One region of the Janibacter zhangyanbonis genome, then DNA from elsewhere that is predicted to be linked to it. Evidence: predicted binding sites of a transcription regulator. Region 1 holds the regulator's gene; the other holds the start of a gene.
What was found. The regulator LexA, encoded in region 1, represses DNA repair genes until DNA is damaged. The targets are predictions, from matches to a motif close to TCGAACANNTGTTCGA.
Positions count from the first base shown of each region.

Region 1 (3,710 bases):
GTCGTCACGACGTGGATCCGGCGCCGGGTCTGCGGGTCGAGGGGGCGGATGACGACGTCGTCGTTGGACGTCGCCGCCCGGATGAGGTCGGGGATCAGGGCGACGCCCAGACCGGCGGCGACGAAGCCCTGAACGGCGACGTAGTCCTCGGTCTCGAAGGCGACCTTGGGCGCGAAGCCGGCGTCGTGGGCGATCTTGAGCAGGTGTCCGCGGCAGCGGGCGCAGCCGGCGATCCACTCGTCGTCGGTGAGGTCGGTCATCGAGACGACCTCGTGGTCGGCGAGCGGGTGGTGACGCGGCAAGGCCACGCGCACCTCCTCGTCGAGCAGCGGGTGCACGACGAAGCCCTCGAGGTCCTCGCCCCGGGCCAGCTCGCTGCCGTCGTAGGAGAAGGCGACGGCGAGGTCGACCTCGCCGGCCCGCAGGGCCGCGAGCGACTCCGGCGGCTCGGCCTCGGTGAACTGCACGGACAGGTCGGGGTGCTCGGCGCGGACCGCCGCCAGGGCGCGGGGGACGAGCGTCACCGACGACGACGGGAAGGCCATGAGCCGCACCCGACCCGAGCGCAGCCCGGCGATCGCGGCGACCTCCTCCTCGGCGGCGTCGAGAGCGGCGAGCACGGGGGTGGCGTGGCGGGCGAGGACGGCGCCGGCCTCGGTGAGCCGCACGGAGCGACCGACCTTTTCGACGAGGACGGTGCCGGTGCGCTGCTCGAGGCGCTTGACCATCTGGGAGACCGCGGGCTGCGAGTAGCCGAGCGCGAGGGCAGCGGCGGTGAAGCTGCCCTCATCGGCGATGGCCCGCATCACGCGCAGCCCAGCGGCGTCGATCATGGGGCCCATCGTAGGTCGTCGCGCCGACCTAGGATCGAGGCATGCCAGACGACGTCGATCGGGTCGAGCAGATCGCGAGGGTGCTGCGCCACGGGCCGGCCCTCGTGCTCACCGGGGCCGGCATGTCGACCGAGAGCGGGATCCCCGACTACCGGGGCCCGGACGGGACGCGGCGAGTGACCCCGATGCACCTGTCGGAGTTCGTCGGGAGCAGCTCGGCGCGACAGCGCTACTGGGCGCGCAGCTTCGTCGGGTGGCGGCGGTTCCACGCGGCGCGGCCCAATGCCGCGCACCACCTCGTGACCCGGCTGCAGGAGCTCGGGGCCGTGGGTCCGGTCATCACGCAGAACGTCGACGGCCTGCACCAGGCCGCCGGGACCCACGATGTCGTCGAGCTGCACGGCAACCTCGTCGAGGTCGTCTGCCTCGCGTGCGGGGCGCGCATCGACCGGCCCACGCTCGATGCGCGGATGGCGGCGCAGAACCCGGGCTTCGACGTCGACAGCGACGAGATCCGGCCGGACGGCGACGTGCGGCTCGAGACCGTCGACGTCGAGCGCTTCGTCGCACCGGAGTGCGAGCGGTGCGGGACCGACATGCTCAAGCCGGACGTCGTCTTCTTCGGCGGAGCGGTCGCCAAGCCGCTCGTGCAGCACTGCTTCGACCTCGTCGACGCGGCGCCGAGCCTGCTCGTGCTCGGCAGCTCGCTGCAGGTGATGTCGGGGCTGCGCTTCGTGCGGCACGCCGCGAAGCGCGGGATCCCGGTCTCGCTCATCACCCGCGGTCCCACCCGCGGCGACGACCTCGTCGACCACCGCGTCGACGGGGAGCTGGGGGACTCCCTTCGCTCCCTCGTCGACCTCGTGGAGGTGGGCGTCAGAGACGCCGCAGCACCGCGGTGACCTTGCCGAGGATCGTCGCGTGGTCGCCGTCGATGGGGTCGAAGGCGGGGTTGTGGGGGAGCAGCCACACGTGGCCGTCCGTGCGCTTGAAGGTCTTGACCGTCGCCTCGTTGTCGAGCATCGCCGCGACGATGTCGCCGTTGTCCGCGCTCGGCTGCTGCCGCACGACGACCCAGTCGCCGTCGCAGATCGCGGCGTCGATCATCGAGTCACCGACGACCTTGAGCAGGAAGAGCGAGCCCTCGCCGACGATCTGCTTCGGCAGCGGGAAGACGTCGTCGACGACCTCCTCGGCGGTGATCGGGACGCCGGCGGCGATCTGACCCAGGACGGGCACGTAACTCGCCTCGGGGCGCTCGTCGCCGGAGCCGGTCGGGTCGACGGCCTCGTCGTCGGCACTGGCGCCACCGCGCATGCCGGCCATGTCAGCGACCGACCCGGGGTCGGTCGGGGAGGGCTGGTCGTCGGGGGAGATGACCTCGATCGCGCGGGGGCGGTTGGGGTCGCGACGCAGGTAGCCCTTGCGCTCCAGGGAGGAGAGCTGGTGGGCGACCGAACTGGGGGAGGTGAGGCCCACGAGCTCGCCGATCTCGCGCAGGCTCGGCGGGTAGCCGCGGGTGGCGACGGCATTGCGGATCACCTCGAGCACCTTGCGCTGGCGCACGGTCAGCCCGTCGCCGGTGTCCCGCTGCGGGAGCTGGTGGATGTTGTCCTCGTCGCCCATCTCGACCCCTTCGTGCGTCCGCCGCGACACCGTTGTCGGTGGTCGCTGGTCAACTTCTCGCTGTGACCGACAGTAGGCCGATCGAACAGGCATTTCAAACATCTGTTCGAGCGTGTTGTTGATTTCCTTCGAACACCCGTGCTAGACATCGTACAGACGTTCTATCGAACACCGGTTCGACAGAGCCGCCACGAGGAGGACCGCATGACCGCTCTCACCGCCGCCCCCGCCCGCATCGACGTGCGCCCGGCGCGCCCCGCGCGCTCGCGTCACCTCGTCTCCGTGCCCACCGGTGATGCCGTCCCGGAGCGGGCGACGACCTCCCTTCGTCTGACCCGTCGCGGGCGCCTGGCGATCACCGTGACCACCGTGCTCGTCGCGAGCGTCGCCGGCGCCACGGTCGCCTTCGGCGGTCCGGCGACCACCCCGCAGCAGGTGGCCGTCGAGCCGGGGCAGACCCTCGGGCAGATCGCCGAGGCCGAGCTCCCCCAGCTGCCCACCCGCGAGGCGGTCGCCCGCCTCCAGGTGACCAACGACCTGTCGACGAGCCACGTCCACGCGGGCCAGGTGCTCACCATCCCCGCGCCGTGAGGCGCCCCTGACACCCGGGCCCTTCGACCCGGCCCGGGCCAGCCATCGGCCGTCTCCGCAGCATGCGGGGGCGGCCGATGTGCCGTTCGTCGACAGTTCACGTGGGGGACTTGCGTGGAGGCTCACAGAGGGTTCTAATGGTCACTACATCTAGTGGTTACACGGTTGTCATTCGTCCACATCTAGTGCACAGGATGAGGCCAGTTCTCCACAGGTGATGGGGTTCCATCCCCAGACTCGTCCACCGCACCGTCCACAGGACGCACGAGCGAAGGGAGCACGGCGTGCACTGCCCGTTCTGCCGTCACACCGACTCCCGGGTCATCGACAGCCGCACGACGGAGGACGGCAGCGCCATCCGGCGCCGCCGTCAGTGCCCCGAGTGCAGCCGGCGCTTCACCACCCTGGAGAGCGCCAGCCTGACCGTCACCAAGCGCTCGGGTGCGGCCGAGCCCTTCAGCCGGGCCAAGGTGCTCGCCGGTGTCCGCAAGGCCTGCCAGGGCCGCCCGGTCACCGAGGACCAGCTCGCCATCCTCGCCCAGCGCGTGGAGGAGAGCATCCGCTCGCAGGGCAGCGCCGAGATCGACGCCCACGAGGTGGGCATGGCGATCCTGCCGCCGCTGCGCGAGCTCGACGAGGTCGCGTACCTGCGCTTCGCGT
Region 1 covers NZ_CP191481.1:1,259,377-1,263,086, forward strand. The annotation lists gene ACQBJO_RS06210 (LysR family transcriptional regulator) at 1-833, opposite strand, end outside; gene ACQBJO_RS06215 (NAD-dependent protein deacetylase) at 875-1,735, shown strand; gene lexA (transcriptional repressor LexA) at 1,710-2,459, opposite strand; gene ACQBJO_RS06225 (LysM peptidoglycan-binding domain-containing protein) at 2,664-3,050, shown strand; gene nrdR (transcriptional regulator NrdR) at 3,335-3,710, shown strand, end outside.

Region 2 (3,710 bases), 350 kb from region 1:
CGAGGCGGTCGAGCCCGGCCTCGTCGACGTCGAAGAGCGCCAGCGCGGCCCGGGCGGCGTCGACGTCGACCTGCCCGGTGCCGTGCACCTGGGCCCAGTCGCGCACCCGGCGCAGGAGTCGGTTGGCGATGCGGGGGGTGCCGCGGGAGCGCATCGCGATCTCGGCGAGCGAGGCGTCGTCGGCGGTGACGCCGAGCAGCCGGGCGCTGCGGGCGAGGATGCGCTCGAGGTCGGCGACCTCGTAGAAGTCGAGGTGACCGGTGAAGCCGAAGCGGTCGCGCAGCGGCGCCGGCAGCAGGCCGGCCCGGGTCGTCGCCCCGACGACGGTGAAGGGGGGCAGCTCGAGCGGGATCGCCGTGGCCCCCGGGCCCTTGCCGACGACGACGTCGACGCGGAAGTCCTCCATCGCGAGGTAGAGCATCTCCTCGGCGGGGCGGGACATGCGGTGGATCTCGTCGAGGAAGAGCACCTCCCCCTCCGACAGCGAGCTCAGGACGGACGCGAGGTCGCCGGCGTGCTGGATCGCGGGGCCGGAGGTCACCCGGATCGGCTGCTCGAGCTCGGCGGCGACGATCATCGCCAGGGTCGTCTTGCCCAGGCCGGGCGGACCGGACAGGAGCACGTGGTCGGGCGGGGCGCCGCGGCGGCGCGCGGCCTCGAGCACGAGACCGAGCTGGTCGCGCACCTTGGGCTGGCCGGGGAACTCGTCGAGCCGTCGCGGTCGCAGCGCCGCCTCGACGGTGGTGTCGTCGTCGGTGCCGCCGGCGTCGACGATGCGGGCGGTTGCGTCGTAGGAACCGTCGGAGGCCCGGGGGTCCTCGTCGTCGGCGACCCGCATCTCGGAGCTGAAGCCGCTCACCGGGCGAGCACCTGCAGGGCGGCCCTCAGGACGCTGGAGACGCCACCGTCACCGTGCTCGTCGGCGACCTTGGCCACCGCGTCCGCGGACTGCCTCGCGGAGTAACCCAGACCCACGAGCGCCTCGATGACCTGGTCCTGCCAGGGCGCGGCCGTCGCTCCCCCGGCGGCACCCGCGGCGGCGGCCCCGGGCACCTCCGGCAGCTTGCCCCGCAGCTCGAGGGCGATGCGCTCGGCGCCCTTCTTGCCGATGCCGGGGACCTTGGTCAGCGTGGCGATGTCGTCCGCGGCGACGGCGGCGGCGAGCTCCTGGGGGCTGAGCACCGACAGCAGCGCCATGGCGACGCGCGGGCCGACGCCGGTGACGGTCTGCGCGAGGTCGAAGGTGTCGCGCTCGGAGGCCTCGGCGAAGCCGTAGAGGGTCATCGAGTCCTCGCGCACGATCATGCTCGTCGCGAGCTCGACCGGCTGGCCCACCCGGGTCGCGGCGGCCACCGCCGGCGGGGTGTGCACGAGCAGCCCGATGCCGTGGACGTCGACGACGACCCGGTCGAGGCCGACGTGCTGGGCGGTGCCGGTGACGGAGGCGATCATCGGGCGACCGACCTCAGGCGGGCCCGCTCGCTCGCGGCGGCGAGGTCGCGGCGGGCGGCACCGGCCCCGCGCCACTGGTGGCAGATCGCCAGCGCCAGGGCGTCGGCCGCGTCGGCCGGCCGGGGGGCCTCGGCCAGGGAGAGGATGCGGGTGACCATCGTCGTGATCTGTGCCTTGTCTGCCCGGCCGGAGCCGGAGACGGCCGCCTTGACCTCGGTGGGCGTGTGCAGGGTGACCGGCAGCCCGCGGCGGGCCCCGGCGAGGTGGACCAGCCCGCTCACCTGTGCCGTCGTCATGACGGTCGGCACGTGGTCGGCGGCGTAGACGCGCTCGAGCGCGATCGCGTCGGGCTCGAAGCGGTCGAGCCAGGCGTCGAGCTCGTCCTGGACGTAGGCCAGTCGGTCACCGGTGGAGCGGTCCGCCGAGGTGCGCACGACACCGACGGCCACCATGCGCAGGGCACGGGCCTCCCCTTCGACGACGCCGAGACCGCACCGGGTCAACCCGGGGTCCACGCCGAGCACTCGCACCTGCGGCCTCCCGGATCGACTCGAACACCTGTTCTGGTCGAGACTACGTGTCGGCGGCGCACCGGGCGCCGCCGACACGCCGGGCTCAGGACTCGTCGGCCTCGAGCTGGGCGAGGACCTCGTCGGAGATGTCGCCGTTGGTGAAGACGTCCTGGACGTCGTCGCTGTCCTCGAGGGCCTCGACGACGCGGATCATCTTCTTGGCGCCCTCCTTGTCGAGGGGCACCTGCATGCTCGGCAGGAAGGAGGCCTCGGCCGAGTCGTAGTCGACCCCGGCCTCCTGGAGCGCCGTGCGGACGGCGACGAAGTCGGTCGCCTCGGACACGATCTGCCACGAGTCGCCGAAGTCGTTGATCTCCTCGGCGCCGGCCTCGAGCACGATCTCGAGCAGGTCGTCCTCGCTCTTCTCCGCCTTGGGCACCATGACGACGCCCTTGCGGTTGAAGAGGTAGGCCACCGAGTTGGGGTCGGCGAGGTTGCCGCCGTTGCGCGACAGGGCCGTGCGCACCTCGGTGGCGGCGCGGTTCTTGTTGTCGGTCAGGCACTCGATGAGGATGGCGACACCGCCGGGGGCGTAGCCCTCGTAGGTGATGTTCTCCCAGTCGGCGCCACCGGCCTCGGCGCCCGAGCCGCGCTTGACGGCGCGGTCGATGTTGTCGTTGGGGACCGAGCTCTTCTTCGCCTTCTGGATCGCGTCGTAGAGCGTGGGGTTGCCGGTGGGGTCGCCGCCACCGGTGCGCGCCGCGACCTCGATGTTCTTGATCAGCTTGGCGAAGAGCTTGCCGCGCTTGGCGTCGATCGCCGCCTTCTTGTGCTTCGTGGTTGCCCACTTGGAGTGGCCGGACACGTTGTCTCCTCGTTGTGGCTGGCAGGTGGTCCGAGGGTCGATCCTACGCGGCGCGCCGCACCATCTCGACGAAGAGCGCGTGGACGCGGTGGTCCCCGGTCACCTCGGGGTGGAAGCTCGTGGCGAGCAGGTGGCCCTGCCGCACGACGACCGGACGGGTCTCCCCCTTCGCCTCCACGCCGGCGAGCACCTCGACGCCGTCGCCGGCCTGCTCCACCCAGGGAGCCCGGATGAAGACGGCGCGGACCGGCCCGCCGGCGATGTCGGCCACCTCGAGATCGGTCTCGTAGGAGTCGACCTGGCGGCCGAAGGCATTGCGCCGCACCGTGATGTCGAGCCCGCCAAGCGTCTGCTGCTGCGGGTGCCCGTCGAGCAGGCGGTCGGCGAGCAGGATCATCCCGGCGCAGCTGCCGTAGACCGGCAGACCGTCGGCGATCCGGGAGCGAAGGGGGTCACGCAGGCCGAAGGTGCGGGTGAGCTTGTCGATGGTCGTCGACTCCCCTCCGGGGAGCACGAGCGCGTCCACCGTCGCCAGCTCCTCCGGTCGACGTACCGGCAGCGTCGCTGCGCCGGCCTCCTCGAGGGCGGCTCGGTGCTCCCGGACGTCGCCCTGGACCGCGAGGACTCCGATGACGGGACGGGAGAGGTCGCTCATGGAGCGGAATGTAGTCGCCCGCACGCCTGCGACTGCCGCCGCCTCGATGCGTGGACGTGTTTGGTCCCCCGGTCAGCGGGTAGCCAGATGAACCAACCGCACGACTCAACCCAGGAGGTTGTCATGGGCAAGATCTCGATGCTCGCCGCCGGAGCCATCGGCTACGTGTTCGGCACGCGAGCCGGCCGTGAGCAGTACGACAAGATCAGCGGCCAGGCCAAGCGGC
Region 2 covers NZ_CP191481.1:1,613,901-1,617,610, reverse strand. The annotation lists gene ruvB (Holliday junction branch migration DNA helicase RuvB) at 1-838, opposite strand, end outside; gene ruvA (Holliday junction branch migration protein RuvA) at 856-1,452, opposite strand; gene ruvC (crossover junction endodeoxyribonuclease RuvC) at 1,449-1,967, opposite strand; gene ACQBJO_RS07860 (YebC/PmpR family DNA-binding transcriptional regulator) at 2,068-2,829, opposite strand; gene pdxT (pyridoxal 5'-phosphate synthase glutaminase subunit PdxT) at 2,873-3,484, opposite strand; gene ACQBJO_RS07850 (YtxH domain-containing protein) at 3,608-3,710, shown strand, end outside.
Region 2: the regulator LexA is predicted to act here: its motif matches at 2,003-2,018, upstream of ruvC (crossover junction endodeoxyribonuclease RuvC).